One region of the Rhodococcus quanlei genome, then DNA from elsewhere that is predicted to be linked to it. Evidence: riboswitches for the same ligand, from Rfam matches in the RefSeq annotation. Region 1 holds a riboswitch; the other holds the start of a gene.
The links. A riboswitch is a leader RNA that binds a small molecule or an ion and turns the genes downstream of it on or off. The one in region 1 is predicted to bind thiamine pyrophosphate.
Positions count from the first base shown of each region.

Region 2: linked by a shared signal. The riboswitch ahead of thiO (glycine oxidase ThiO) and the one ahead of ACZI8Q_RS12440 (3-oxoacyl-ACP reductase) in region 1 are both predicted to bind thiamine pyrophosphate.

Region 1 is NZ_JBUYWD010000014.1:26,218-41,865, reverse strand. It holds gene ACZI8Q_RS12445 (LLM class flavin-dependent oxidoreductase) at 1-780, opposite strand, end outside; gene ACZI8Q_RS12440 (3-oxoacyl-ACP reductase) at 782-1,543, opposite strand; TPP riboswitch at 1,609-1,707, opposite strand; gene ACZI8Q_RS12435 (esterase/lipase family protein) at 1,723-2,664, opposite strand; gene ACZI8Q_RS12430 (MarR family winged helix-turn-helix transcriptional regulator) at 2,784-3,218, shown strand; gene ACZI8Q_RS12425 (organic hydroperoxide resistance protein) at 3,293-3,715, shown strand; gene ACZI8Q_RS12420 (oxidoreductase) at 3,702-4,586, opposite strand; gene ACZI8Q_RS12415 (alpha/beta hydrolase) at 4,629-5,612, opposite strand; gene ACZI8Q_RS12410 (pseudouridine synthase) at 5,704-6,657, shown strand; gene ACZI8Q_RS12405 (CYTH and CHAD domain-containing protein) at 6,728-8,287, shown strand; gene ACZI8Q_RS12400 (universal stress protein) at 8,332-9,222, shown strand; gene ACZI8Q_RS12395 (3-oxoacyl-ACP synthase III family protein) at 9,375-10,424, shown strand; gene ACZI8Q_RS12390 (beta-ketoacyl-[acyl-carrier-protein] synthase family protein) at 10,426-11,340, shown strand; gene ACZI8Q_RS12385 (fatty acid CoA ligase family protein) at 11,337-13,010, shown strand; gene ACZI8Q_RS12380 (hypothetical protein) at 13,007-13,309, shown strand; gene ACZI8Q_RS12375 (NAD-dependent epimerase/dehydratase family protein) at 13,306-14,343, shown strand; gene ACZI8Q_RS12370 (non-ribosomal peptide synthetase) at 14,390-15,648, shown strand, end outside.
Region 2 is NZ_JBUYWD010000011.1:355,461-371,108, reverse strand. It holds partial or broken gene ACZI8Q_RS10730 (thioesterase domain-containing protein) at 1-1,120, shown strand, start outside; gene ACZI8Q_RS10725 (alpha/beta hydrolase) at 1,125-2,075, opposite strand; gene ACZI8Q_RS10720 (YidH family protein) at 2,159-2,500, shown strand; gene fgd (glucose-6-phosphate dehydrogenase (coenzyme-F420)) at 2,541-3,551, shown strand; gene pta (phosphate acetyltransferase) at 3,616-5,724, shown strand; gene ACZI8Q_RS10705 (acetate/propionate family kinase) at 5,721-6,920, shown strand; gene ACZI8Q_RS10700 (serine/threonine-protein kinase) at 6,943-9,255, opposite strand; gene ACZI8Q_RS10695 (glutamate ABC transporter substrate-binding protein) at 9,259-10,263, opposite strand; gene ACZI8Q_RS10690 (hypothetical protein) at 10,305-11,651, opposite strand; partial or broken gene ACZI8Q_RS10685 (NUDIX domain-containing protein) at 11,835-12,284, shown strand; gene thiE (thiamine phosphate synthase) at 12,346-13,065, opposite strand; TPP riboswitch at 13,092-13,202, shown strand; gene thiO (glycine oxidase ThiO) at 13,200-14,273, shown strand; gene thiS (sulfur carrier protein ThiS) at 14,270-14,512, shown strand; gene thiG (thiazole synthase) at 14,505-15,272, shown strand; gene ACZI8Q_RS10660 (ABC transporter ATP-binding protein) at 15,390-15,648, shown strand, end outside.

The DNA of each region.
Region 1 (15,648 bases):
CGCCTCGGGGTCACGTCCGGCCGCGCGAACCCGGGCCTTCACGTCGGAATAGTAGGCCTGCGCGGACGGCAGATCGTAGGCCACGGCATAGATGCCCTCCGCGCATTGCGCCGCGAGAGCCCGGCCCTGCTCCGACGCCCCCGCCTGGAACAACACGGGACGCCCCTGCGGAGACCTCGGCACGTTCAACGGACCGTCGACGAGGAAGTTCTTGCCTCGATGTTCGATGCGGTGCACCTTGTCCGGGTCGGCGAAGAGCCCGCCCCGGTCGAGGATGATCGCATCTTCGTCCCAGGAATCCCAGAGCGCCAAGGCAACGTCGACGAACTCCGCCGCTCGTTCGTATCGTTCGTCATGCGCAGGCATGGCCTCGAGTCCGTGATTGCGCGCCTCGGCATCGAACATCGACGTGACCACGTTCCACCCCATGCGGCCGCCACTGATGTGGTCGAGGGATGCCAGCATGCGCGCCGCATGAAATGGGGTGTAGAAGGTGCTCGAGACCGTGGTGACCAGCCCGATCTTCTCGGTCGCGCGCGCCATCGCCGACAACGCGGTGATCGGTTCGAGAAACCACATCCCACCGCCCGCGGGATCACGAACCGAATGCCCGTCCGCGAAGAACACCGCATCGAGGCAGCCGCGTTCCGCCGTGCGGGCGAGGTCTTCGTAGTAGGTGATGTCCACCAGGCGTTCCACCTGTGAGTCGGGATGCCGCCACGCCGCCCCGTGATGCCCGCACCCGAAAAGAAAAGCGTTGAAATGCAAACTCTTCGACATGTCAGTCCTTGACCAGTCCGCCGTCGACGACGAGGTTCTGCCCCGTCACCGATCGAGCCCACGGCGAGGCGAAGAACAGCACAGCATCCGCGAACTCCTCGGGTGTGGTCACTCGCTGTAACGGAGTGCTCGAGGCGATGAGGTCGAAGACCTCGTCGGGTGTTGCGGCGCTGGCGTCGGTGGTGCGCAGCAACCCGCCCGACACCATGTTCACGGTGATGTTGTCCGGTCCGAGGTCGGCTGCGAGGGTGCGGGTGAGTGACAGTGCGGCCGCCTTGGCTGCGGTGTAGTCGTGGTACGGCACCACCGGGTTCTGAAAAAGGTTCGTGCCCACATTGACGATGCGCCCGAACCCGGCGGCGCGCATCCCGGGGAGTGCTGCCTGCGTGGTGTGCAACGCCGCTTTGACGCTGCCGCGTAGCTGCGAGTCGAACGCCTCCCAGGAGATCGTGTCCGCCTTCTCACGTGCGTCGCCGTTGAACGAGAAGTCCGCGAGCGCGTTGTTGATCACGGTGGTGGCCGGGGCTCCGAAGTGCCGTTCGGCGGCGGCAAACAATTCAGCCACCTGCCCAGCGTCGGTGACATCGGCTTGGATCGTGGTCGCGGTGTCACCCAGCTCGGCGACCAGCACCTCGGCTGCTTCGCGACTGTTTCGGTAGTTGACCACCACTCTCGCACCCTCACGCGCGAATGCGCGGGCAATGGCCGCGCCGAGCCCTCGGCCGGCGCCGGTCACGACGACGATCTGCTTGTCGATTTGCATCTCTCACCTTCTGTTCGGCCAGCGAGCCGGGTTCGACGTCGAGACCTCAGAAGTGGAATGCATACGACACACCACCGCGACATCCCTTCGCTGGTATCAGCCAGATCAGGTTCGACGGGTGTGCTCTCAGCCGCCCGCATCGGACGGCACCCCGTGTCACTACCGACAAGTGTATGCGCTCAGAAGGGCGCGCCACTGAAGGGAGCCGCGCGATCACACGGGACCGGCCGCGGATGTTCGGGATCGAGCGCGTTGAGTACAAAGAATGCCGCCCGCCGCGACCCGGCGATACCCGCGTGCTCGCTGTAGTCGACCTCGCACCCGTCTTGGACGAGAATGTTGTGCACGTTCTCACCGCCCGGTTGCAGACCGGACCAGTACGGCACGATCAGTTCGTCGTACTTGGTGGCGATGTTCGTGTACTCGATTTCGGGAAAGTAGTAGCCGTCTTCGCGGATCGCGCGCATGAATGACGATCCGGGATCGAGCTGAGCACATGCATGGCAGATCGGGAGGTCCTCGGGCTCGACTCCGAGCCCCCGGACCGTTCGGCCGATGACGTCCGCGCCGGCCACAGTAGTACCGTTCCATGCCGGTGCAAGCGAAACATGCTTGTCGATCTTGTCCCTGCCGCCCAGGTATTTCGCGTAATAGGCAGGAACGATGGTGCCCTGGGAGTGTCCGACGATGTCCACCTTGGATGCGCCGGTCGCGGCGAGAACACCGTCGACGAACTCGGCGAGGTCGCGAGCGCTGTCCTCCATGAGGCCCATACCCCCGACGGCTGTCATCGGCCACGGCAAACCAGCCGGCTCCCCATAAGTGAGCGCGAAGACGCAGTATCCCTCGTTCTTCAGCAGCGGAACGTAGGTGCCCCAGTTGGTCTGCTGCGATCCGCCCGTGCCGTGCACAAGCACCACCGGATTCGGATGGGCTGGCGACGGGACGCAATTGTAGTCGTTGGATCCCGGGAGAGAGCCGCCGTGATCGACCAGTTCCGGGGCAATGCCGGAGAAGAAGTTGTAGGTCACCGGCAGTTCGGTGGCGGAGGCAGTGCCGGTCCCGGCCAAAAGCAACGCTACTGCCGAGCCGAGTGCCGCGATCAGTCTCGTCTTGTGCATCAGGTGAAATTAGCAACTGCTTCCAGGGCAGGTGTGCGGTTTTCGAGATTCGAGACGAGCCCGCAACACGAGGACATTTCCAGTTGCACACAATTGAATTGCACGCTACCTTGTTGATTGTGAGCGGCAACCTCGAACTCGACCGGCAAGTGTGCTTCGCCCTCTATTCGGCGTCGCGGGCCACCACCGCCGCTTACCGCACGATGCTCGATCGCCTGGGTCTCACGTACCCGCAGTATCTGGTTCTGCTCGTACTCTGGGAGCGGGACGGCATCGGCGTCAGGGACATCGGCGAACGTTTGGAACTCGACAGCGGAACACTGTCTCCACTCCTCAAACGGCTCGAATCCCTGAACCTGATCGAACGCAGGCGACGCACCGCTGATGAACGGCGAGTCGACATCCACCTCACCGACACCGGTTCCGCCCTCCGCGCAGACGCAACCGACATTCCGGCCGCGATCGCCGAAGCCACCGGCCTGTCGAGCACCGAACTGTCCGCTCTGCGCGACGTTCTCAGCCGTGTCACCAGGTCGTTGCGGGACGCCCAATGAGCAGCCCACGGCCATCCCAGATCCACGCGAACCCAACTCCACGCGAACCCAACTCCACGAAAGGGAGAACCGACATGAAGGTCGTCTACACAGCTGAAGCCCTCGCAACAGGAGAAGGACGCAACGGGCACACCCGAACGACCGACGGACGAGTCGACCTCGATCTCGCCATCCCCACCGAGATGGGCGGCAGCGGAAACGGCGCCAACCCCGAACAGCTGTTCGCCGCCGGGTACGCCGCGTGCTTCCATTCGGCGCTGCAACTGGTGGGGCGCCAGGACAAGGCGAACGTCGGCGACTCGTCTGTCGGTGCCCGTGTCGGGATCGGCCAGACCGACGGCGGTGGATTCGGACTGACCGTCACCCTCGAGGTGTCCCTGCCGCACCTACCGCACGACGAAGCGCTCGCCTTGACGAAGAAGGCTCACCAGTTGTGCCCGTACTCCAACGCAACGCGCGGCAACATCGACGTCGCCCTCGAAGTCACCGACGACTGAATTCGTATGTGACGCCGGTGAGTTCCTCCGACGCGTCCCACAAGGATGCGGCAACCGCTTCGTCTCGCGACTTGCCGTTGGAGCCCACCCGTTTGGGATGTCCGCGCTGCTCGAACAGGCCGTCCGGACCGTAGTAGGCACCGCCCACGACGTCGGGAGCGGTGGCGGCGTACAGCATCGGCAGGGTCCCCATTTCTGCCGACTGGGCGATCACCCGGTTCGCGAACCCCATCACGGCATCCATGACCGATTCGGTGTGCCCCTGTAGATTGGTGGACGCGTAACCGGGATGCGCCGCCACCGCCTTGACCGGTGAACCCGCCTCGGACAGGCGTCGCTGCAATTCGTAGGTGAACATCAGATTGGCCAGCTTGGACTGCCCATAAGCCGGCCACCGTCCGTACTTGCGGTGCTCGTAGTTCAGGTCGTTCAAGTCGATCGCGCCGAGTTGGTGCAGCGCACTCGACATCGTGGCCACCCGGTCTGTGATCTTGTCGATCAGCAATCCGGTGAGCGCGAAGTGACCGAGGTGGTTGGTGCCGAATTGCATCTCGAATCCATCGGCAGTGCGCCGCATCGGGACTGCCATGACCCCGGCGTTGTTGACCAGCACGTCCACAGAATCCACTCCGTCTGCGAACTCACGCACCGAAGCCAGGTCGGCGAGGTCTAGTTTGCGCACCTGCGCGTTCGATCCGATGGCCGACGCGACCGCGCGGCCCTTGTCCACGTTGCGGCATGCGAGGACGATGTTGGCTCCGGCCGCACCCAGTGCGCGAGCGGCGACTTCTCCGAGGCCGCTGTTGGCACCCGTCACCACGAACGTTCGACCGTGCTGGTCTCCGATGTCCTGCGCTGTCCATTTCGTCATCACTCGAGCTTACGGACATCAGGCACTCGGGTGGGTCCGGAATCAGGCGCCGATCGATGCCTTCATCATCGGAAGCATCGCCCACAGTTGGTCCTGCCAGTAACCCCAACTGTGTGTACCGACGGGCGGGAACTCGAAGTGCGCCGGAATACCGAGGGTTGCCAATCGCACCTGGAACGCACGGTTCTGGGCGAGCGCGATCGCTTCCAAACCCATGCCGGTACCGGTGTTGAAGACGTCGATGGCAGACCTCGGTTGGTCGTGGGGACCGGGAAGACCGCTACCCGCAGAGATCCACATGGGCAAACCACGCAGCTTCGGTGCCACGACGAACGGATCGTGACGCAACCACGCCGGATCCCACGGCGGTCCCCACATGCTATCGGAGTTGTAACCGCCCGCATCGAGCATCGCGAGGCGAATCGCTTCACGCATACCGGGTGCCGACAGATTCAGGTAACCGGACATCGAACCGGCGAACGCAAACTGGTCACGGTGATACGCGGACAGAATCAGCGCGGCGTTTCCGCCCATGGACAGTCCCACCACGGCATTCTGGGTGCGGCTGATTCCGTATGTGTCGGCAAGGAAGTCGGGAAGATTCTCGGTGAGGAATGATTCCCACTTGTAGGTGTACGGCTGGTTGTTGAAATTGCTGGGCGCGTACCAATCCGCATAGAAACTCGATTCCCCGCCGACCGGCTCCACGACAGTGATCCCGTGATCGGACAACCAGGCCGCGTTGGTCTCGTGCTCCCACCCACTCACGTCGTCGGTGGCGCGGAGTCCATCGAGCAGGTAGACGGCTTTGTTGCTGCCGTTGTTCGCCAGCCAGATACGCACTTTGATATGTCCGACCCCGCCGGGAGCCGGTACCCAATGTTCACGGAGCCGGTCGTACGGGTGGGCGACGGCAGTGCCGCCGCCCACCACTACGAACGCGAGTGGCAGTACCACGACTGCAATCAGCACGTGTGCAACCACCCGCAGCCGGCGACGTGCCGACGTCCCGAGGATCCTGTCCATTTCAGCCTCCGGTTCCGCCCCGACGAACTGCGTTACCTTTCGCACGGTATTACCTGGAAGCGGGGGACTCGAGCGAGTCGACAGAATCGTTATGCGCGTTCCGCCGCTGTGCCTGGTCGACCGCCAGCTGAATTATCGTGGACGGGTGGTATCGGCACCGCTTCCCCTCCGCGACGGACTGGATCCGACGCGCTTGCGTTTACCCAATTCGACCGAGTGGTCGACCGTGTTGTCCTACCTCGTCGCACGATTCCCGCGCGACGCGGCGAGCATCCGTTCGAAGGTCGCGGCCCGCGAAATCGTCCGCCAGGACGGTTCGGCGATCACCGAGGACACACCGTTCGTGCGGCACACCTTCGTGTATCTGTACCGAGACCTCCCCACCGAAAAGCGCGTCCCCTTCGAACTGGCCGTGCTGCACCGAGACGACGATCTGCTGGTGGTCGACAAGCCGCACTTTCTCGCGACGACGCCGCGCGGCGCACACATCGTCGAATCTGCTCTGGTCCGGCTTCGTCGTGAACTCGGCCTCGTGGACATCTCCCCTGCCCACCGCCTCGACCGCCTGACAGCAGGTGTCCTGCTGTTCACGCTGCGGCCTGGTGTTCGGCGCGATTACCAGACCATGTTCGCCGAACGGCAGGTGTGCAAGACGTACGAAGCGATTGCGCCCTACGACGCGGAACTGCGTTTTCCGATAACTCTGCACAGCCGCATCCTGAAGGACCGGGGACGGCTTCAGGCCTACGAGACACCGGGCGAGCCCAACAGCGAAACCTATCTCGAACTGGTCGAGCGCAGGGGCGACCATGCGCTGTACCGGTTGACACCGACCACGGGTAAAACGCACCAATTGCGAGTGCACATGAGCTCCCTCGGACTCGGACTGGTGGGTGACAACTTCTACCCCGACTTCTACGACGTGCCGGGCGACGATTACTCGGAGCCGCTACGACTGCTCGCACGGTCGATCGAGTTCGACGACCCGATCACCGGCCGCCCGCGCACCTTCACCAGCCGTCGCACACTCGACTGGCCCCAGTGAACGGGCACTACGCCACATTCCCCCCTTATTTCCCCTGTCGCATTCCGCCGATGGACGCAACAATGGCGGCATGAGTCCCGGCACGAAGCAACCCCGCGCGAAGCGCGAGACGGAACGCAAGTACGAGGCCTCGCCCGATCGTGCGCTGCCGAATCTGTCCGGACTCCCCGGTGTCGCAGGCGAACCCGTGATCGACACGTTCGAACTGTCGGCCCTGTATTACGACACGGACGACCATCGACTGCTCGATGCTGATATCACGCTGCGGCGTAGGGAAGGCGGCGACGACGCGGGATGGCATCTGAAACTGCCCGTCGGCAGCGACACCCGCACGGAGCTACAACTCGATGCGACCGTTCCCGGCGAGGCGGGGGTCCCGGCCGCTCTCGCCGAGTTGCTCACTGCCGTCACCGGCTCCCGCAGTCTCGGTCCTCTTGCACTGATCACGACCGATCGCGAACGGCACATCCTGCGCGACGCCGACGGTGCGGCAGTGATGGAAGTGGTCTCCGACGTGGTGGTCGCCGCGGTGACCGGCAGCACGGACCACGGTGATCACGTGTGGCGCGAGATCGAAGTCGAGCAGATTCGTCAGGACCGAGACCTGGCTCAGGCGATCGAGGACCGACTCCTGGAAGCAGGGATGCCGCGCTCGACGCAGCCGTCGAAACTGCGTCGTGCAGTCGGCGGACCGCCCCGACCGGTGCCGTCCGGTGGCGATACGGCATCCGATCCCAGGGCAGCCTTGGCCGTCTACCTTCAGGAGCACACCCGAGCGCTGCTGCTCGCCGACATCGAACAACGACGCCACACGCCCGAGGCCACCCACGACCTTCGAGTTGCCGCCAGGCGGCTGCGAAGTGCACTGCAGACATACGGCGGCGCGATCCCCGACGACGACCTCGTCGCGACAACGATCGAGGACCTGAGGTGGATCGGTCGGCGGCTGGGCGAAGCCCGTGATGTCGAAGTCCAGCAGGCACGATTCGCCGAGCATCTCGAGACCGTCGACGAAGTCCCTGACCGTGACGGTGTACGTGCGCTGGCGGAGGCATATTTCGGGGTACTCGCCGAGACGGCCGAACGGGTTGCCACAGACACGATGGCCTCGTCGCGGTATCTCGGTGTGTTCGACGATCTCGCCGCACTGGCCACCGCCTGCGCAGCTGCGTCGGCCACAACCGGACGAAAGGCAGCCCGCAAGAGGGCGTCTTCGACGCTCGAACATCTCGTCGACACCATCGACTCCCGCATTCGCGCGGCGAAGAAAGCCGACGATCCGCGCGCGCGTGCCGAACAGCTGCACCGTGCCCGCAAACGTGTCAAGCGTCTTCGCTACACGGTCGAAGTCATGCAACCGACACACCCGAAGCGGGTGCGCCGCGCAGTGAACGCATACAAGGACCTCCAAAAACTCCTCGGAGACCACCAGGATTCGGTGGTTGCTCGGGGTCACCTCCTGGCCATGCTGGACGAACGCGGGTTCGCGAGGCCGGGTAGGGGCACCGCTACCGGTTTCGTCCTGGGCATGCTCTACGCACGCGAGGTGTCCGCTGCCGAGACCGACTCGGCCGAGGTCCGCGAAATGTGGACGAAAGCACGGAAGGCCACGCGCGACATCACGAAATAGCGGAGAGTGGAAGCCGAAACCGCCACACGCGGAAGGAGCCGAACATGGCCATGCCCCCCGACCCCAACGTCATCGTCGTCGGTGTCGACGGGTCCGACGCCTCGTCGAATGCGGCGCGCTGGGCCGCGGCGATCGCACACCGGACGAGTGCCACCCTGATGCTCGCACACGCGCTCCCCCAGAGCGGTGCCCTGTACAGCCCGGCAGCGGTCCTCATCCAATCGCAATTCCTCAGCCAACTTCGAGAGGACGGCGAGGCCATCGTCGATCGGGCCACCGAAATGCTCCGGTCCGAATTCCCGGATCTGGTCATCGACTCCAGCATCGGTCCGGAGTCCGCCGGCGCACATCTGGTGGACGAGGGAGACGACGCACGCATGGTGGTCCTCGGTGCGACGGGAGCAGGGGCGGTCCGGTCGTTGTTCGTCGGGTCGACGGCACTGCACGTGGCGAACCACGCAACGTGTCCCGTCACCGTGTGGCGCGGATCTGCGGGCTCGGCGATTCCCGACGACCGACCCGTTGTCGTGGGAGTGGACGGCAGCTCGCTCAGTGACAACGCCGTCACCTTCGCCTACGAGTTCGCGGGTCTGGTCGGCGCTCCGCTCGTCGCCGTCCATTCCTGGCGCGGGTCGTCCGCTTTGGGTGCCGGCGGAACCGGTGTCCTGGTGGACTGGAAAGCCGTCGAGGAGGAAGAGTCGGCACTGCTGTCCGAGGGGGTCGCCGGCATGTCCGAGCGCTACCCCGATGTTTCGGTCACGCACGTGACCGAGCAGGGTAGCGCCGCCCAGATACTGGTCGAGCACGCACGGAAGGCACAGTTGATCGTCGTGGGCAGCCACGGTCGTGGGCCGATCGTCGGCGCGTTGATGGGGTCGACGAGTCAGAATCTCCTGCACCACGCCCGGTGTCCGGTCACCATCTGCCGACGGTGATCTCCGCGCCCGCAACAACGAGGCAACCCAATCTTACTTGTGAGTAATATCTCATATTCGCTGCACAGAGGCCTGCGGTCTGTACTTCACGCGCAAACTCGTAGAGGGTGATGCCGCCCGGATACTCCCTCTCACGAGCTCAAGGAGCGGCATTGCCTCGATCCAGATTCGAATCCCTCGGTGCGTACCTTCCTTCGAGAGTGGTCACCACCGAAGAACTGATCGCCCGCCTCGCGGAGCCACCGACGTTCGATCTGGAGGCCATCACCGGCGTCACCGAACGTCGAGTCCACGACAAGAGCGCCGACAACTACGAAGACTCGTTCCTCCTCGCGATGAATGCGGTCCAGGACTGCCTGTCCCGATCCCGTTACGCCGCCGAGGATCTCGATGTCGTCATCTCCACATCGATCACCCGCTTCAAGGGTGGGATGACGGCCTACTTCGAGCCGTCGTTTGCCTCGATGCTCGCCAAGACGATCGGCGCACGGCAGGCGATCCACTTCGACCTCTCGAATGCCTGCGCCGGAATGCTCACCGGCACATACCTGCTCGACCGCATGATCCGATCCGGTGCCGTACGAAACGGACTGGTGGTGAGCGGCGAAGCCATCACGCCGATCGCGGACACCGCAGTGACGGAAATTTCCGAAAAGTACGACCTCCAGTTCGCCTCGCTGTCGGTCGGCGACTCCGGCGCAGCCGTGATCCTCGACCGCTCCGAGGACGACAACGACCGCATCGATTACGTCGACCTTCTCACCGCATCCGAGTATGCAGACGCCTGCCTCGGTATGCCCAGCGACAAGTCGGCAGGAATCGCGCTGTACACGGACAACCGCCGGATGCACAACGAGAACCGCTTCAAACTGTGGACCAACAATCAGCGTGCTTTCCTCGATGCCGAGGGACGCTCGTTCGCGGACGAAGAGTTCGATTACATCATTCATCACCAGTTCGGTGCGTCCGCGGTCACGTACATGAACGCACTGGCAGAACGTGAGTTCGGAACACCGATGCCCGAAGCTCTGAACGTGGTGGAAAAGTACGGAAACACCTCGAGTACCTCACACTTCATCGTTCTGCACGATCAACTGCAGCAGAAGAAGATTCCGTCCGGGTCCAAGATTCTCATGGTCCCTGCCGCTTCCGGCATCGTTACCGGTTACCTGTCCGCCACCATCTCGTCCCTGGAGGCCTGACATGGGCGTCGTCATCACATCCACAGGCATCAGCAATGCCACCGACACGGCGAGCGTCGTCACCCACACCGCGCGAGCAGCCCGGTCGGCCATGGACTCGGCAGACGTCACGCCCGCGCAGATCGGTGTACTGATCAACACGTGCGTCTACCGCGATTCCAACACGATGGAGCCCGCTGTGGCGGCGCTCGTCCAGAAGGAAGCGGGAATCGGTCTCGAGTACGAGGACGGCGATCCCCTGTCGTTCTCGTTCGACCTCATGAACGGCGCCTGCGGCGTGCTCGACGCGGTACAGGTCGCGTCATCGCTCTTCCTGACGGCGAGCGCAAAACACGTCCTCGTCACCTCGGGTGACACGCATCCGTCCATGACCGGCGCCGACGCACCGGAAGACTTCCCGTACGGAACAACCGGTGCAGCCCTACTCCTCGAATACACCGAGGGGCAGGACGGATTCGGCCGGATACACACCGAACTCGGCGAGGGCACCGCCGCAGTGACGGGTTGCGTCGACGCCGACACCATCGGGTCCAACGGACGCAATCTCGTCACCGTCGAACGGGACGACGACTTCGCGCAGCGCCTACTCGACGTCGCGTTGTCCGCTGCCCGTTCCGCCCTGGCCGACGACGAAGTGGACCTCTCGTCCACCGTTCTCGTCGCGTCGACCCCGGAACCGGACTTCCCGACCAAGCTCGCCGCCGAACTCGGGGTCCGCGCCACCGAGCCGGCACTCCTCGGAGAGTTCGATCGCGATCCGCACACGGCGACCCTCACCCTGACCTATCACCAGGCGGCCCGCCGCGGTGCGTTCGGCGCGTACCGGAACATCCTCTTCGTGACGGCAGGTGCCGGACCGAGCGCTGCGGCGGCCTTGTACCGAATCCCGCCCGGCGAGCGCGGGTCCGACGCGTGAGCGCGTATACCTACTGCGGTTCGATCGACCGCTTCCGCAGTTTCGCTGCGCAGAACCCGGATCGACCCGCGGTCACATTCGCGGAAGGAACTCGGCCCGGAGGCTTGCCAACATACTCGGACGTCACGTTCCGTGAACTCGACGAATGGTCCGACGCTCTCGCTCAACAGTTCGCGGACGACGGCATGGGCTCGGGCACCCGGACCATCGTGCTCGTCACTCCGGGGCCGGAGCTGTACGCAATCTTGTTCGGCCTCTTCAAGCTGGGCGCTGTTCCGGTCGTGATCGATCCCGGTATGGGACTTCGCCCGATGCTACGTTGCCTGTCGGCTGTGGAACCGCAGGCTTTCGTCGGCATTCCGCAAGCTCATGCCGTGCGAGTGCTGTTCCGTCGCACGTTCCGTGGTGTGCGCACGAAGGTGACCGTCGGCCGAAAATGGTTCTGGGGCGGTCATTGCCTGGCGAAATGGAGCCGGGTGCCGGACGATCGCGCGATGCCGGACGTAGCGGCCCCCGACGACCGTCTGCTGATGATCGCGTTCACCACCGGATCCACAGGACCTGCCAAAGCTGTGGAGCTCTCGCACGGAAACCTGGCCGCGATGATCGACCAGATGGAGACGCTGAGCGCCCGATTGACCCCGGAGGCGTCGCTCGTCACCCTCCCCATGTTCGGCGTACTGGACCTGTTTCTCGGATCACGTGTGGTCCTTCCGCCGCTGATTCCGAGCAAGGTCGGCTCGACCGACCCGGCACATGTCGTGGATGCGATCGACCGCTTCGGAGTGCACACGATGTTCGGCTCACCTGCCGTGCTCGCGCCACTGCTCGATCATGCGCGTGAACGCTCGGTGACCATGTCCTCGGTCCAGGCCGTCTTCTCGGGGGGCGCACCGGTCCCCGATCACGTGGTCACCGGACTGCGGGAGGTGCTGTCGGATACGGCGGAAGTCCACGCCGGATACGGCGCGACCGAGGCCATTCCCATGTCGTCGATCGAATCACGTGAACTGCTCGGCGACGGGCCGAGCGGCAGTCTCGTCGAGCGCTCCCGGATCGGGCACGGCACCTGCATCGGCCGGCCCGCCCCGCTCGTCGAGGCCCGTGTCGTGGCGATCACCGACGACGCGCTTCCGACGTGGAACGACGCCGACCCACTCGACGAGGGCATCGGTGAGATCGTGGTGACCGGCCCGAACGTGAGCACCCGCTACTACTGGCCCGAGGAAGCGAACACCTCCGGCAAGATTCGGGACGGTGAGCGCACCTGGCACCGCACCGGCGATCTCGGCTGGATCGACGATCAGGGCCGAATCTGGTTCTGTGGCCGTAAGGGCCACCGTGTAGAAACCCTCGCGGGAACACTGTTCTCGGTGCAGGTGGAGCAGATCTTCAACGCTGTCGACGGTGTTGCGCGCACCGCGCTGGTGGGGGTCGGCGGTAAGGGCGCTCAGCGTCCCGTCCTCTGCGTGGAACCGCGCAGCGGAGCCGACGCACCCACGATCGCCGCCGCGTTGCGTGATCGTGGTCGCGAATTCGCGCTGACGGCAACCGTAGACACCTTCCTCTTTCACCCTTCGTTCCCTGTGGACATTCGCCACAACGCGAAGATCGGCCGCGAGAAGCTGGCAGTCTGGGCGGCGAAGAGGACAGGCAAGGTGGCGCCGTGAGTACCAGAACAGTACTGCTGCGCACGATTCCGCTGCTCGGGTGGTTGTACCTCGCGTACGGCGCCGCTCGCGCGGCCGGCGGCAACCCGATTCGCCACCGTGTGCTGCGTATCGGCTGGTGGATCGACGCGTTCCTCAGCATCGTCGTCCACACGGCACAGATTCCGTCCGCAATCCGTGCGGGCGACAAACTGGGGCATTCCCGGGCGCGCACAGCGTTGCTGACCTTCGTATTCGGCCTCACGTGGTGGAAGAGCCAACCCGAACAAGACACCCGATCTGCCGAGGAGATTCGATGAAGGCACTGGTCACCGGCGCGTCCGGATTCCTCGGCGGTCGTTTGGCGCGACGACTCGTCGACGACGGTCACGACGTGTCCGTCCTGGTTCGCCGGAGCAGCAATCTGCAGGATCTGGGAGATCTGTCCCGACTGCACCTCGTGTACGGCGACCTCACCGACAAGAACTCACTCGAAGCCGCCACGCACGGTATCGACGTGGTGTTCCACAGTGCCGCACGCGTGGACGAGCGCGGCGTACGGGCGCAGTTCGTCGCCGAGAACGTCGACGCCACCACACATCTGCTCCGGTCGGCTCGCAGCAATGGCGTGGGCCGATTCGTGTTCGTCTCCAGTCCGAGCGCCCTCATGGACTACGACGGCGGCGATCAGATCGACATCGACGAGTCGGTTCCGTACCCGCAGCGCTACCTCAACTTCTATTCCGAAACGAAGGCACTGGCCGAACAAGCGGTCCTCGCAGCCGACGAGCCCGGTTTCGTGACCTGCGCTCTGCGTCCCAGGGCGATCTGGGGTCCGGGAGACCGCTCGGGGCCGATCGTGCGCCTTCTCGGTCGCGCCCACGCCGGCGCACTCCCCGACCTGTCGAACGGCCGGCAAGTGCTGGCGTCGTTCTGCCACGTCGACAACATCGTCGACGCCGCGGTCAAGGCGGCGAAATCCGACGACGTCGGCGGTAAAGCGTATTTCATCGCCGACGACGAGGTCACCGACATCTGGCCGTTCATGGCCGACACCGCACGTGAGTTCGGCATCGCCCCACCCTCACGCAAGCCGAATCCTCACGTGGTCGCTGCCGCCGTCTCGATCATCGAAACGGTCTGGAAGATCCCCTACCTCGCCACGCGCTACTCCCCGCCCCTCTCGCGTTACGTTGTCGCACTGCTGACTCGTTCGTCCACGTTCGACACCGGCGCCGCGCGACGGGACTTCGGGTACGTGCCCGTGGTCGACCGCGACACCGGTCTCGCAGAATTCAAGACCTGGGTCGACGCACAGGGCGGCGTCGCCGAGTTGACCCGACACCTCCAGTAACCCTGCCGCGCCGCATCCCCGATCCCACCTTCATCCGAGGCACCCCATGACGACCACGTCCCGCTTCCACCGCCCGATTTCCCCGACCGAGCAGCTGTATCTTGCGGGGAGATCGCTGGCGCCTCCGTTCGCCATCCAACTGATCGTCGAAGGCAGCGGAAGCATCGGCGCAGAGGAGCTGGCCACCGCGGTCGAGCGGGCGTCGGCCGCCTGCCCGGGAGCACGCCTCGTCCGCTCGGGCACGAACTGGGTGGACAACGGACGACCGCCCCACGTCGAAGCGGTCGACGGGCTGGATCTCGATCGCGGCGATCCGGGCACGAATCGCATCTTCGAGCGGCCACTCGGAACGAATGATGCTGCCACCACCGAGGTGTTGCTGGTGCGGGGCGAGCGGCCCGCCGTCGTCTTCCGGGCATTCCACGGGGTCATGGACGCGACCGGGCTGAAGACGTGGGCCGCAGACGTCTTCCGAGTCCTGCGCGGCGAGCAGCCGGTGGGCGCAGCGGATGCGACAGCGGATCACACTCTCATCGACCGGATCGGCCGGCCGAGCGAGGCGACGCGCTTGCTACCCACCTTTGCGTCCCCGCTCGGGCGCGGCGCCCCCGAGCCGGGCGAACCGAAGTTCGTGTGGAGTCGGCGCACGGTGAATGCGGCGCCCAAGGCAACGGTGGCACGCATCGGCGAGGTGCTCGCCGACGCCGCCGCCGCACCCGTGCGATTGATGGTCCCGGTGGACCTGCGCCGCCACGACCCCGCGATCCGCTCCACCGCAAACCTCGCACTGCCGCTGTTCTTGACTGCGCGCCCCGGGCAGGACTGGTCGCAGATCAATGCGCAGATGCTGATGGGTCTCGTCGAGAAGCGCGAACTGGGCGAGATGGACAACGGCGGGCTCGGCAGGTTCCCCGCCCCCTTCGCCCGCGGCGTCCTCCGAACGTTGCACGCCCTGGGCGCGCGCGGGGGACGCAACCTGGTGTCGGCCATCGTCTCTCACGCCGGGACGATCGAACTCGCCGAGTTCACGACCCCGGGATTCACCGCCACCACCGTTCGCGCTCTACCCGTGCACACCGGGATGGTGCCGCTGTCGTTCGTAGCCATCGAGGTCGACGGTCGGACCGAAATCACGGTGTCGTGCCGTACCGGACGCGGCATCGCCGAACGGCTCGACACTCTCCTCGACCGTGTTGTCACCGCACTGGAAAGCCCCGGCACACCTGCCGGGGCCGAGTCCGCTGCTTCCCATTCACGAAGCGACACGGTCGTCAGTCTCTTCGCCGCCCAGGTGGCGGCACGGCC
Region 2 (15,648 bases), on a different contig from region 1:
GTTTCCGTTGTCGGTGTCGGGGAAGGTGGATCGGTCGGGGTTGCCGGTGCCGGTGTTCGGGGTGTCGGGTGTGGGTGGTGTGTCGGGGGTTGTGGGTGTGGTGGTGTCGGTGTTCGAGTCGGTGTTGGGTGTGTCGGGTGTGGGTGTGGGTGATGATTTTTTCGTGGTGGGTGGCGATTCGCTGGCCGCAACACGAGTCGCAGAACAACTTTCGGATCGGCTCGGGAGTCCTGTCCCCGTGCAGTGGGTTTTCCTTTCCCCCACCCCTGCCGGCCTCGCCCGGATGATCGAGGTACCCGACTCGGCCTCGCTCGCCGAGTCGGAACCCGAATCGGAGCCCTCGATCCTCGACGTCTTGGTGTCGCTTCATGCGTCGGCACGCGGAGAGCCACTCTTCTGCATTCATCCCGCGGGTGGGCTGGCACTCGGCTACGCGGGATTGAGTCGCTACCTCCAGTCGGATCGACCTGTCTACGGCCTCCAACTCCCTCTTCTGGGCGGGGGGCCGCGCTACCACTCCGTCGACACGCTTGCCCGCCGATATGCATCGGAGGTACGGAAGGTGAGGCCCTACGGTCCCTACCACCTGCTGGGGTGGTCGTTCGGTGGACTGATCGCGCACGCCGTCGCCGGCCAATTGGCGCCGGCCACGGTGACCGTCACCATGCTCGACAGCTATCCGCCCGGCGACGAAGAGTCCGACCGCGGTGTCGACGAACGTCCCGAAGAATGGCTTCGAGGGCTCGGGCTCGACCTCGACCGCGAATCGGGTGAGACGGACAGTGACCGTCTGGTGTCGTTCGTCCAGCGCGTGTTTCACCTGGGGATCGGTGCGGCGCGATCACTTGTCGGTCGCCTCGGTGAAGGACTGGCCGATTCCAATCTCATGGCCCGTGACTTCGTGCCCGCAGCGTTCGAGGGAGACGTGCTGTTCTTCGCCGCGGAAGGTTCTGCCGGTATACCCGGCGCCGACCCGAACGCCTGGCGTTCGGCGATCACGGGGAACATCGACGTGCATTACGTTCCGGGTGATCATCTGGGCATGACCAGTGCGGAGGCGTTCGCCGTGATCGGACCGGTACTGGATGCATACCTGGATGCCCGGCACCGGAATCGATAGGGCCTCACGCCCCGATCGCACCACCGATGACCGGCCACGAGTCGCGGAGTTCGGTTTCGAACAACCCCCACGAATGTGTTCCCTGGGGCAGGTAGCGGAACGTGGCCGGGATCCCGAGTGACGCCAGTCTGCGCTCGAATGCGTGGGTGCACACGTTCGTGACCATCTCGACGACGCTGCCCCCGATGGTCTGCGGAACGACGAGCGCCGGATTGTGATCGTCGATGGGGCCGGGAATCCCGTTGCCACTGGAGACGAACACAGCAGTTCCACGCAGACGTTCGGCATTGAGCATAGGGTCGTGCTTGCGCCACAGGGGAGCGGTGATCGGACCCCACATGTTGGCGGCGTTCCCGCCGCCTCGGAGTTCCACCATGGACCGCACCATGGCCTGTCCGATGATGCCGCTCGTCTGTGCACAGCCACTGTAGGAGCCGACCGCACGAAACGTTCCAGGCGATTGGATGGCCAGGTCGAGCACCGAACTTCCTGCCATGGAAACGCCGCCGATCGCATTGACACCGGTGGTAGCGAGCTTGCCGTCGATCGCAGCGGGAAGCTCGCGAGTCAGGTACGTCTGCCACTGATTGCGTCCCAGAACCGGATCGTCGGCGATCCAGTCGGTGTACATGCTGTACTCGCCGCCTACCGGCATCACCACGTTGACGTGCTTGTCGTCGAAGAACTCGCGAACGTTCGTGTTGTTGAACCACGAGATGCCGTCCGTACCCCCGCCGATACCGGTGAGCAGATAGAAGGTCGGTGCGGGTCCGCCTCCTGCTGGAGTGATCACGTCGTTGGCGATCCACCGTCCCATCGAGGGCGAATACACATCGATGCGAAGAGTCCGCGAATCCGCGGTGGCCGTGGGCGTCGCCACCAGCGCCCACACGAGCGACAACACCATCAGAGCAGGAATTGTCAGAAATCGAACGTTAGACCGCCCATGACGCATGGTGACCCCTGATTGCTCGGCGTGGTTTCAGCGTAGACCCGGTAACGGCGAGCTCGAAGCACTTTCGGTGTCAGTATGGAAGCGTGACCTCACCGGAGAGGCCGGACGAAAGGTTCACGCTCGCAAGCGAGCGCACCTTCCTGGCGTGGATGCGCAGTTCCCTGGCCCTGCTGGCGGGCGGTATCGCGATGATGCATCTGGTTCCGGAGTTCAGTACCAGTTGGGTCCGCACCGCGCTCGGACTCGCGTTGATTGCGCTCGCAGCCGCTGCGGCGTTGGTCGGGATGCGCCGATGGCGGCAAGTGGAGAAGGCGCTCAACGAGGGCTCGCCGATGCCGCGGCCCCACGAAATGTGGCTCTTCTCGGTGAGTCTGATCGCGGTCGCTGCGGGTGCGGGTATCGCCAGCATCGTCGCTGCGTTCTAGTGTGCAGGCAGTAGACGGGACAGACGGAGAAGGAGCACACGTGTCGCAGGAACTGAAGCTCGGATACAAGGCCTCGGCGGAGCAGTTCGGTCCGCGGGAACTGGTGGAGCTGGGTGTGCTCGCGGAGGCACACGGGATGGATTCGGCCACGGTGTCCGATCATTTCCAGCCGTGGCGCCACGAGGGAGGACACGCGCCGTTCTCGATCGCCTGGATGACGGCTGTCGGTGAGCGTACGGAGCGGCTGCAGTTGGGAACATCGGTGATGACGCCGACCTTCCGTTACAACCCTGCCGTCGTGGCGCAGGCGTTCGCGACGATGGGATGCCTGTACCCGGGCCGCGTGATGGTGGGTGTCGGAACCGGTGAGGCACTCAACGAGATCGCAACAGGGTTCGACGGACCCTGGCCGGAGTTCAAGGAACGCTTCGCCCGGCTGCGTGAATCGGTGCGGCTCATGCGTGAGCTGTGGCTGGGTGACCGGGTCGATTTCGAGGGCGAGTACTACACGACGCGCGGTGCCTCGATCTACGACGTCCCCGAAGGCGGTATTCCCGTGTACATCGCGGCGGGTGGTCCCGTCGTCGCCAGATACGCCGGCCGCGCCGGAGACGGCTTCATCTGCACGTCCGGCAAGGGGATGGAGCTGTACAACGACAAGCTGATGCCCGCCGTCGCCGAGGGAGCGGCCAAGGCAGAGCGGGACGTCGCCGAAGTCGACAAGATGATCGAGATCAAGATCTCCTACGACACCGATCCGGACAAGGCGTTGGAGAACACCAGGTTCTGGGCGCCGCTGTCGCTGACCCCGGAGCAGAAGCACAGCATCGAAGATCCGATCGAGATGGAGAAGGCTGCCGACGCGTTGCCGATCGAGCAGGTCGCGAAGCGGTGGATCGTTGCGTCCGATCCGGATCAGGCCGTCGACATGATCAAGCCGTACCTCGATGCCGGTCTCAACCACCTCGTGTTCCACGCACCCGGCCACGACCAGCGTCGATTCCTCGACCTCTTCGAGCGCGATCTGGGACCGCGGCTCCGCCGCCTGTGAGTGGTTGACGAGCCTGGGGACTCGTCAACCACTCACAGGCGCGAAGCGCATATAGGGTGATGACATGCCCGCCACATCCGTGAACGCAGCCGTGTCGAGTGTGTACATCGCCTCTCCCGAGGGCGATACCGGTAAGTCGACCGTCGCGCTGGGTGTCCTGCAGATGCTGTGCGCATCCGCCGCCCGGGTAGGCGTGTTTCGGCCCATCGCCCGCTCGACGGAGGAACCCGACTACATCCTCGAACTCCTCCTCGAACACACCACCGCAGATCTGACCTACGAACAGTGTGTCGGCGTGACATACGAACGAGTCCACAACGACCCGGAGGGCGCACTCGGCGACATCGTCGCGAAGTATCACGACGTGGCGCACGAGTGCGACGCCGTGGTGATCGTGGGTAGCGACTACACCGACGTCGGAAGCCCCAGCGAACTCGGCTACAACGCGAGGATCGCGGTGAATCTCGGGGCACCGGTCTTGCTCGCTCTGCGCGGCGCACGGCGAACACCGAACGAGGTCGCGCAGCTCGCCCAGATGTGCGCCGCCGAACTGTCCGCTCATCATGCCCATCTGCTGGCCATCGTCGCCAACCGGTGCGAGCCGGACGAACTCGAGAAGGTGACGGCCGCACTGGGCGAGATGCCGGTTCCGGCATGGAGTCTGCCCGAGATCCCGCTGCTCGTTGCGCCCACCATGATGGAGTTGCTCGAGGCCGTCGACGGCTCCCTCTACAGCGGTGACGCCGAGTTGCTCCACCGCGAAGGATTGTCCGTGATGGTCGGCGGTATGACCGTCGAACATATTCTGGAACGGCTCACGGACGGTGTGGTCGTCATCGCTCCTGGTGATCGATCGGACGTGCTTCTGGCGCTGGTCAATGCGCACGAGGCGGAGGGCTTCCCGTCACTGGCGGGCATCATCATGAACGGTGGGCTCGAACCGCATTCTGCGATCGCCGATCTGATGGCCGGCTTGAAACCCCGACTGCCCATTCTCGCCACGAAACTGGGCACGTTCGATACGGCCAGTGCCGCAGCGCAAACCCGTGGCCGGGTCGCGGTCGGTTCGCAGCGGAAGGTCGACACCGCGCTCAGCCTCATGGAGCAACGCGTGGACGGCTCCGAACTGTTGGGCCGGCTCGAGCTCGAGATTCCGTCCGTCGTCACACCCCAGATGTTCGAGTACCAGCTGATCGACCGGGCCCGGGCGGACCGCAAGCACATCGTGTTGCCGGAAGGAGACGACGATCGCATCCTGCGAGCAGCCGGACGTCTCCTGCAACGGCGGGTCGCAGATCTGACTTTGCTCGGTGACGAGGCGAAGATTCGTCGTCGCGCTGCGGAGCTGGGTGTCGATCTGTCTGCGGCTGCGGTACTCGATCCTCGTGAATCGGAGCATGCCGATACGTTCGCGGAGGAGTACGTGAGGCTGCGCAAGCACAAGGGCATGACCGTCGAACGTGCTCGCGAGACGATGCTCGACATCTCCTACTTCGGGACCATGATGGTGCACCTGGGAATTGCCGACGGGATGGTCTCCGGGGCCGCGCACACCACGGCCCATACCATCCGCCCGTCGTTCGAGATCATCAAGACGAAACCGGACGTTTCCACGGTGTCGAGTATCTTCCTGATGTGTCTCGCGGATCGTGTATTGGCGTACGGTGACTGCGCGGTGGTTCCCGATCCGACCGACGAACAACTCGCAGACATCGCCATTTCATCGGCGCAGACTGCCGCCCAGTTCGGCGTCGAACCACGGATCGCGATGCTGTCGTACTCGACGGGAGATTCGGGCAGCGGTGCAGACGTCGACAAGGTTCGGTCGGCAACGGCACTGGTGCGTGATCGCCGATCGGACTTGCTGGTGGATGGTCCCATCCAGTACGACGCCGCGGTGGAGCAGAGCGTTGCCGACAAAAAGATGCCGGACTCGGAAGTGGCCGGTAAGGCAACGGTGTTCGTCTTTCCCGACCTGAACACGGGCAACAACACTTACAAGGCTGTTCAGCGCAGCGCCGGCGCGGTTGCCGTCGGACCGGTTCTGCAGGGGTTGAACAAGCCGGTCAACGACCTCTCGCGTGGGGCATTGGTGCAAGACATCGTGAACACGGTGGCCATCACCGCAATTCAGGCACAGGGAGTGAACCAGGCACGGGGAGTGAAGCAGTGACCGACGCTACCGACGGAACAGTCCTCGTCATCAACTCTGGTTCGTCCTCGATCAAGTTTCAGTTCGTTCGTCCCGGCGACGGGCACACGGCCGGGTCCGGGCTGATCGAGCGAATCGGAGAGCCCGAGGGGCGAATCGTCTTCCACCACAGTGGTGGCGACATCGAGCGCACGTTGACGATCGTCGACCATCGTGCCGGCCTGAAAATGCTGTCGGACATCGTGGCCGAAGTCGGTAGGCCGTTGCGTGAATCGGGCATTATCGCGGTTGGACACCGGATCGTGCACGGCGGCAAGGTGTTCTACGAGCCGACATTGATCGACGACGCGGTGGTGTGCGAGATCGACCGCTTGTCGTCGCTGGCCCCGTTGCACAATCCTCCCAACGTGATCGGGCTCGAGGTTGCTCGGGAAGAACTGCCCGACATCCCTCACGTCGCTGTCTTCGATACTGCGTTCTTCCACTCGCTGCCGGCCGCAGCTGCCACGTACGCCATCGATCGGGAAGTGGCGAAAGAACACGACATCCGGAGGTACGGATTCCACGGCACCTCGCACGAGTACGTGTGCGGGCGTGCTGCCGCATTCCTGGACGGGGATCCTGCCGAGCTGAACCAGATCGTGTTGCACCTGGGCAACGGGGCCTCGGCATCGGCCGTCAAGGGTGGTGCGGCCATCGACACGTCCATGGGGCTTACTCCCTTGGAAGGGTTGGTGATGGGAACCCGGTCCGGCGATATCGACCCCGGCGTCGTGTTTCACCTGCGCCGCAGCGGAGGCCTCGACGTCGATGAGATCGACAATCTCCTCAACCGGCAGTCCGGTCTCCTCGGCCTGTCCGGGGTGAACGATTTCCGGGCATTGTTGAACCTGGTCGACAAGGGCGACGAGGATGCGAAGCTCGCCTACGACGTGTACGTCCATCGGCTGCGTCGCTACATCGGCGCGTACCTGGTGGAACTCGGTGGAGTGGATGTCATCACGTTCACCGGCGGTGTCGGAGAGAACAACGCCGATGTTCGTCGTGACAGCCTGGCCGGTCTCGGAAGGCTGGGAATCGTGGTGGACGAGGCCAGGAACACGGAGAAGAATCGCGACGAGCGCCGCATCTCCTCGGATCGATCGGACGTGGCGGTTCTCGTGATACCGACCGACGAAGAGCTTGCCATCGCCCGGGCGGCCGCAGAGTTCGTGTGACGATCCCGTATGGGGTCACAAGTCAGAGAAGGCTTTTCGGTCGGATAGCGTTCGCGAGATCGACGAGCGTGTAACGGTGAGTGCGCTCGGGTGCGCTGCGGGCCAATGCACGCAGCCCGGACTCGGTGCCTTTGCGGAGTCCACGCTCGGTGAACGGCACACCGAGGATCGGCTCGCGGTCCTCGGATGCGGCATGGCCGGATCGCACCCAGTCCAGTGCCGTTCCGAGGACCAGTGTTCGTATCTGCAGGACCCGACCCTCCTCGGGCGGTAGCGATTCGACCCTGGTGGCTGCGTCGCGCAGCGCGGGTTCGCCGATCTCGTTGATCGCGCGTCCGGACAACAGCGTGAGCACACTCGACATTCGGGCGGTGGTGAAGTGACGAGACGATGTCGGCACCTGATCGAGTGCCGTCAGGGCGTCGCTGATCGTGCCACGTTCGGTGAGCATGCGTGCCAGGCCGAATGCGGCACTGACGTTGTTGCGGTCGGTGCGCCACACCGTCCGGTAGTAGCGTTCGGCAAAGTCGCGCCACTGCTCCGGGTCCGGGCTCTCCCAATGCCGCAGGACCAGTTCCGCAGTGGCGGCCAGCGCAAGCTTCGGTGCCGCCTCGCCGGGCATCGCGGCCAGTACGGCTTCGAAGCTTGTGAAGGCGTTTTCGTATTCCTCGTCGATCAGGCTGGCAAGCCCGGCGTACCAATCGATACGCCAACTCGAGCCGAGTTCGGATTCGAGCTTGTTCAACAGCGCCTTTGCCTCGACCGAATCTCCCAGGTCCAGGTGGGCTTTCACCTCGGCGAGCGTCAACTCGCGGGTAAAGGACGTGTCGATGTTGCCGACGATCCGTTCGATTCCGTTCTCCCGTGCGTGCCGAATGGCATCGAGGGTCTGGTGCGGCGCGCTGTGCACCGTGGCGGCGAGCAACTGCGCATTCGGGTCGGCGGGATCGATGAGCGGGACCGGAAGGGCCGCAACCACAGAGGCGCCGCACAGGTTCGTGTCGCGTTCGAGGCCGTCGACGTAGACGTCGGTTTGCTCCACCGACTCGTCTGTTCCGAAGGTGGTTCTCTGCCTGCTGAATGCGGTGGACAGGCCGGGGTGTTCGGCACCGGTCTGCATGGACAGTATTTCGCGTAGCACCCCGAGGAGTTGCCCGGTCAGTTCCTCGGCGGACTCGAACCGGCACTTCGGGTCCGGGTTCGTCGCGCGCAGCAGCAGTCGGTGGAAGAACTCGTGCTCTGCCAGCAGTGGTGCCTCCTCGGGCTCGGGAAGCCCGTCGCGCAGACGGCCGTTGGTGGTGGCCATGTCCATCGTGAGGACGGCGAGTGTACGACCGACGGTGAAGATGTCGGAGGTCACCGTGGGCCCGGTCTCCATGATTTCCGGTGCCTGGTAACCAGGGGTGCCGTACAGGTACCCGTAGTCCTCGATGCCGGCGACGGCACCCAGATCGATGAGTTCGAGCGAGTCCTCGGTGACCATCACGTTGTCGGGTTTGAGGTCGTTGTACACCAGCCCGGTCGAGTGCAGGTAGCCGAGCGCGGGCAGGATCTCCAGAACGTACGCGATCGCTTGTTCGACGGGAAGTCGTTGCGGAAGTGGATATCCCGCCAGTACGTCCCGCAGTGAGTTACCGCCGACGTACTCCATCACGATGTACCCCATCGGAGTGCCGTCCGGCAGCGGATGCTCCACGAAATTGAAGATCTTCACGATACTCGGATGCGTGACCTCGGCCAGGAACTGGCGTTCGGCCACTACGACCGCTTGCGCTTCCGCGTCCCCGGCGTGCAACAGGCCCTTGAGTACCACCCAACGGTCACTCACGTTGCGGTCGATGGCGAGGTAGATCCAGCCGAGCCCGCCGTGAGCGATGCAACCCTGAACCTCGTACTGCCCACCCACCAGGTCGCCGGGCGACAGTGCCGGACGGAAGTCGAACTCGACGCCACATTTCTCACAGGCGCCGTGGTCGATCCCCTTCGCCGTGGCACCGGTCCGCCCGACCGGATGACTGCACTTCCAGCAGAACCGTTTACGCTCGGCGACGGTGGGGTCGTCCATCACCGCGGAGGCCGGGTCGACCGTCGAGACCATCGGCACCTCGACCAGCCCTCCACCGATCCGCAGGCGTCGACCGGTTCGCGCGACCGACGAACGCGTCGAGCGACCGGAACTTGCGGTGGAAGGATGCGTGGCGTCGGACTTGCGCTGCGCAGCCTGCGTCGTCTCGGGGCGGTGTACTGCTTGTGTCTTCTCCGGGCGGTGTACTGCCTGGGTTGCTTCGGGCCGCTGCGCCGCCTGGGTGGTTTGATCGTCTTCGTTGTCGGCCATGAGTCAGTCCTTGTAGACGGCGGTCGGAGGCCGTTCGGTGTCGCCGAGTACGGACAGCCACCGGTCGTAGAGTCTCTGCCATGTTCCGTCGTGGCGAATGCGTTCGAGTGTTGCGTTGACGAATCGCACGAGGTCGTCGCGGCCTTTGGTGATACCGATACCGTACGGCTCGGTCCCGATGCTTTCGCCGACGATCTCGAGATAGGGATCCTGCGACGCGAGACCGGCGAGGATGGTGTCGTCGGTGCTGACGGCATCGACCTGCCGCTGCTGGAGGACTACGAGACAGTCGGCCCACATGGGCACGGTCACGATGGTGGCCTCCGGCACCAGTTTCTGCAGACGGCTGAGCGAGGTGGTGCCACGTGCGACGCAGATCCGTTTGTCGGCAAGGTCGTCGAGGCCGGCGATCTCGGCGTCCTTCACCACCAGAATCCGTTGGTGTGCTTCGAGGTACTCGGTGGAGAACGCGACCTGTTCGCGGCGGTCACAGGTCATGGACATGGTCTTGACGACGATGTCCACCGTCCCTTTCTTCAGTGCCTCTATGCGGTTCGCGGAGGTGAGGATGCGGATGTCGACGCGGTCGGGGTCGCCGAACAGGTCACGCGCGACCTCCCGGGCGATGTCGACATCGAATCCTGTGACGGTTCCGGTTGCGGGGTCACGAAAACTCATCAGGTTGCTGCCGGTGTCGAGTCCGACGATCAACCGTCCACGCGCCCGGATGTTCTCGACGTTGGGCATGGCGGCGGGGTCGGTGCCCGGTGGGAACGGCCGCAGACTCGCGACGGGGTTGCCACAGTCCGGTTCTGGCGAAGTCGCACCGACCTGCGCGGGGTCGGGCGCGATACTTGCCCCGGACGGCAACGGCGGCTCCGTGTAGGCCAAGTCCGGAGCCTCGACCTGGATCGTCTCGGGTTCGCCGCAGGCGCCGACCAGAAGAGCGAGCGCGGCGATGGCCACGGCCGCGCGCTTGCGTGCCCTGGTCATGCGTGCCCTGGTCATGCGTGCCCTGGTCATGCGTGCCCTGGTCTTGCGTGCCCTGGTCACTGGTACTCCCGAAGTCGCGGCCACAAACCGACGATGATTCCACCGAACGCGATGACGGACAGCACCAGCGCACCAGGTCCGAGTGCCGTGAGTACGTCCGAGGCGCTCGAGAGCCGAGACCGGAGTTCGTTACGGGCCTCGACGATACCCTCGGTGAGTGCGTCGTCGAGTGCGGTGAACTGGGCCGTGGATCTGTCCGGTCCTGGTCCGACGGTGATGTCGGCTGCCGTCTCGAATTCTCCGGCATCGAATGCGGTCTTCATGTCGGCGTGGGAATCGGACCACTGCCTCCACGACGCGATTGCCCGTTCGACTTCGTCCTGGGACACATCGGTGTCGCTGTTCGCGTACTCGCCGAGTGTGAAGGTGAGGTGTTCTGCCTTGTCCCGGTAGGCCTCGTCGTAGTCCCCGACGGAGTCACGACGCACCAGTTTCAGTGTTTCCTCGGCACGAGCTTGCTGAGACAGGATGCGGGCCGTCGTCAGTTCGTGAAGTGGTTCGGTCCCGCCGTGCAGGGCCCGTCGCACGTCCATGGACGAGAGCAGTCCCGTACCGAGCAGCCATACCAACAACACTCCCATGGCGGCCGACCCGAGGATGAGGCCCACGTTGAGTGTTCGACGAGTTCGCCGCGCCATCAGGACCTGAGCGACGACGAGGGCGACCAGTGCCGCGAGGAGTAGCGCGATGGCCGCCCACGGTGGCTGGACGAATTCCCGCTGCGTATCGGCGACGTTCTCGGCCTGACGCGCATACAAGTTCTGTGCCATCGGCAGCAGCCCGGTCTGCATCAGCGTCGAGGCCTCGGTGAGATAGGAGGCGCCGACGGGGTGCCCACTGCGGTTGTTGGCACGTGCCGTCTCGATCAGACCCGTGTACACCGTGAAGTCGGTCGCGATCGACGCCAGGAGTCGGCGGCTGCCGGTGTCGCCGTCGGCAAGTCCGGCTGCCGCATACACCAACTCGGCGGATGCGACGCCCACCGCCTGGGTGTACTTGTCACGCACCGCCTGCGGTTCGATGCCGCCGGAGATGAAGGCAGTCGTGGCTGCGGCGTCGGCGACGGAAAATGCGCCGTAGAGGTTCTGGGCCGAGTCCGCCAGCGGCTCGGTCTCCGCCAGCAAGGTGTCGAGGGTGGACTGTCTGCTGTTCACGGATGCCGAGGTCACGATGCCGGCAGCCAGTGTGAGTACGACGAGAAGCGCCCCCAACGCGGTCAGCCGGGCCGGAGTCGAGAGCAGGAACTGGCGTAATTCCTGTCTGCGGGCCATGCGGGGGTCGGACGACTTCTCAGCGGCAGCATCCCCACCGTGCGGTTCGATGGACGGGGCTTCACGGAGCATCGCAATGTCACCCCCTCTCGTTGGGCCTACTCACCCGAGGAGCATATAAGTAGGGTCGCTCATCGAAGCGAACTATGTCGTTCCCTGCTATGTCGTTCCCTGTCGAGATCGGTCCCTGTCGAGATCCGCGAGGTCGGCTAGGGTGTGGGCACTGCAGGGTGATCGAACCGACAGGGGTAGTCGATGCGCGGTGACGGTGACGGTTGGGCGGTCAGCCCGGACGGAACTCGCCATTGGGGCAAACATGGGGCCGCAGGTCTACTGCTGCGCGCTCCGGCTGCGGACGGTACCCCCACGGTGCTGTTGCAGCATCGGGCGGCGTGGAGTCATCAGGGCGGTACCTGGGCGCTGCCGGGCGGTGCGCGCGACTCTCACGAGAGCACCACCCACGCAGCGGTGCGCGAGGCCGAGGAGGAAGCCGGCATCGAGGGCGATGCGATCGTCGTGCGTGCCGAGGTGGTGACCATGACGGTGGACGGCGGGTGGACCTACACAACCGTGATCGCCGATGCCGACAGTCAACTCGAAACGGTGCCCAACGGTGAGAGCACCGAACTGCGGTGGGTTCGGGAAGATCATGTCACGTCGTTGCCCCTGCATCCCGGGTTCGCCGACGCCTGGGCGCGGTTGCAGCAGGCGATGCTGAGCATTCCACGGGAATCCGGCGTCGATCGCTGATCGCCCCCTGCGTTGGTCAGGTCGGTCGGTTATCCCGTTCGCCTGAGACGCGGAGTCTCTCGCTGAGTGACCTGGCCGCCTCTCGAGGGTCCGATGCCGCGGTGATGGCACGGACCACGACGATGCGGGTGGCGCCGGCGTCGAGGATTTCGGGTAGGCGCGCCTCGTCGATACCGCCGATCGCGAACCACGGACGATTCGGCGCGGCGGCGGAGGTGGAACGTACGAGGTCGAGTCCTGCGGCGCTGCGTCCGGGCTTGGTGGGTGTCGCCCATACGGGGCCGGTGCAGAAGTAGTCGATGCTCTCCTCGATTGCAGCGAGCCCGGCCTGCGCCCGGTTGTGGGTGGACCTGCCGATGATCACGTCGGGTCCGACGATGTCGCGGGCGTACGGAACCGGAAGGTCTCCCTGGCCGAGATGGAGCACGTCGGCACCGGCGGCGTGAGCCATGTCGGCACGATCGTTGACGGCGACGAGTGCGCCGTGCCGATGCGCCGCCTCGGTCAGCACCGACAACGCGATCAACTCGTCCTTCACGTCCATCGGACCGAACTGCTGCTCGCCGGCCGAACCCTTGTCCCGCAGCTGAATGATGTCGACGCCACCGGCCAGTGCGGCTTCGGCGAACTGCGCCAGATCACCCTTCTCGCGGCGGGCATCCGTGCACAGGTACAACCGGGACGCTGCGAGGCGGGCACGGCGGTCGATGTCGTTGCTGCGGTGTGTGGGGGTCACGGCCATGACGGTAACCTTCGAAGAAGAACAGTTGTCACGGGAGTCCCTGGATCGCGGGGCTGAGAGGGGTCGACGCCGGCCCGACCGTCGAACCTGACCCGGATCATGCCGGCGCAGGAAGTCTAGGAGGAATTGTGGCGCGCTCGTTGTCCGTCGTGGGTGGCGGGGTCATCGGCCTGTCCGTTGCATGGCGGGCAGCACGGCAAGGGTGGTCGGTCCGTCTGTACGACGCGGCGAGCGGTTCCGGTGCGTCGTGGGTGGCGGGCGGAATGCTCGCCCCGCTGTCGGAGGGCTGGCCAGGTGAGGAGCATGTGCTCGGTCTCGGCGGCGCTTCGCTGGAGCGGTGGCCCGACTTCGGAGAGGAACTCGAGGCCGGAGCCGACGTATCGCTGTTCACCTCCTCCAGTTCGTTGACTGTTGCGCTCGACGGTGCGGATGCCGAGGATCTGCGCACCATCGCCGATTGGGTGGGCACGCAGGGGTACGACGTGGACATCGTCGATCGGGCGAGAATCCGGGATCTCGAGCCGGTGTTGGGGCCCAAGGTGCGGCTGGGGCTGCTGGCCCGCTCCGAACTGGCGGTCGACAATCGCCTGCTTCTCGTTGCCCTCCGAGAGAACGCTCGGGCGGCCGGCGTGGAATTCACGGAAGAGAACGTCCACGATCTCGACGACCTCACCACGGATCAGGTAGTGCTGGCGGCAGGGTTGGCGGCACCAAGGCTGTGGCCGGGACTGCCCGTGCGGGCGGTGAAGGGGGAGATCCTCAGATTGGGTACCAGGCCGGGTGTGACGCCTGCGCCGACCCGTACGATTCGAGGCACCGTTCACGGCCGTCCCGCATACCTGGTGCCGCGTGCGAACGGGATCGTGTTGGGTGCCACCCAATACGAAACCGGCGAGGACACTCAGGTCACAGTGGGAGGAGTCCGTGACCTCATAGCGGATGCCGAGGCGCTGATGCCGGCGATCGGTGAGTACGAACTGAAAGAAGCGGCAGCAGGTCTACGACCGATGACTCCGGACAACTTGCCACTGATCGGCCGATTGTCCGATCGTGTTGTAGTGGCTGCAGGACACGGACGAAACGGCATCCTGCTGACACCGGTCACCGCTGACGCGGTGGTGGCGTTGTTGGACGGGAGCACACTCGAGGAGGCCGAGTGTGCGAACTCCGAACGATTCCGGAACGTAGTGAGGAAGCGATGAACGAACAGAATGTGGGACGAGTCGGCGGCATGACCATCCCCATCGGGATCAGCGTCAACGGCACGGACCACGAGTTGACCGAGCCCACGACGGTGCTCGAGCTGCTCGAGCGATTGGACCTGCCGACGAAGGGCGTGGCGGTTGCGATCAACGGTGAGGTCTTCTCACGTGCCCGTTGGTCGGAAACCGTCGGTCGTGGCTGGGAGATCGAAGTTCTCACGGCGGTGCAGGGTGGGTGACACCGCGACCGGTGACCCCGGCAAGTTCACGATTGCAGACCGGGTTTTCGACTCCCGGCTCGTCATGGGCACCGGGGGCGCCGTCAATCTTGCCGTCCTCGAGGAAGCGCTCGTTGCTTCCGGCACCGAGCTGACCACTGTGGCGATGCGTCGGGTCGATGCGACCGGTCGAACGGGAGTACTGGATCTGCTGCGGCGCCTCGGCATCGCTCTGCTTCCCAACACGGCGGGATGCCGTGGCGCCGCCGAAGCTGTTCTCACCGCACAGCTCGCACGCGAAGCTCTCGAGACGAACTGGGTGAAACTCGAGGTCATCGCGGACGAGCGGACGCTGCTGCCCGACGCGATCGAGCTCGTCCGCGCGGCCGAACAGCTCGTCGACGATGGGTTCGTGGTGTTGCCGTACACCACCGACGACCCGGTTCTGGCTCGCCGCCTGGAGGACGTCGGGTGCGCGGCGGTCATGCCGCTCGGTTCGCCGATCGGCACCGGCCTGGGCATCTCGAATCCGCACAACATCGAGATGATCGTGGAGGGCGCGGAGGTTCCCGTCATCCTCGATGCGGGGATCGGCACCGCGAGCGATGCGGCTCAGGCGATGGAACTGGGATGCGACGCAGTTCTCCTTGCTACCGCAGTCACTCGTGCCAACGACCCGGAGATGATGGCTTCGGCGATGCGCGGGGCGGTCGCTGCCGGGTACCAGGCTCGTCACGCGGGCCGCATACCCAAGCGGTTCTGGGCGCAGGCCTCGTCCTAGGGGGTTTTCGGGGGATCCTCGGGGGCACTGTTCGGGGTGACTGTGGTACCGCAGGACTACTAGTGAACAGCCCCACGGCCGATGCGCGGGCCCCGCATCCTTGGCATCCTTGTCGGCATGATCGAAGTCAACGGATTGACCAAGACCTTCGGGCAGACGAAGGCCGTGGAAGACCTGACGTTCACCGTGAAGCCAGGCATCGTCACCGGCTTCCTCGGGCCGAACGGTGCGGGTAAATCGACAACCATGCGGATGATTCTGGGGTTGGACAGGCCGACCGCCGGAACCGCACTGATCGACGGTAAGCACTATCGCGAATTGCAACAGCCTCTGCGGACGGTGGGTGCGCTTCTCGATGCCAAGTGGGTTCATCCCA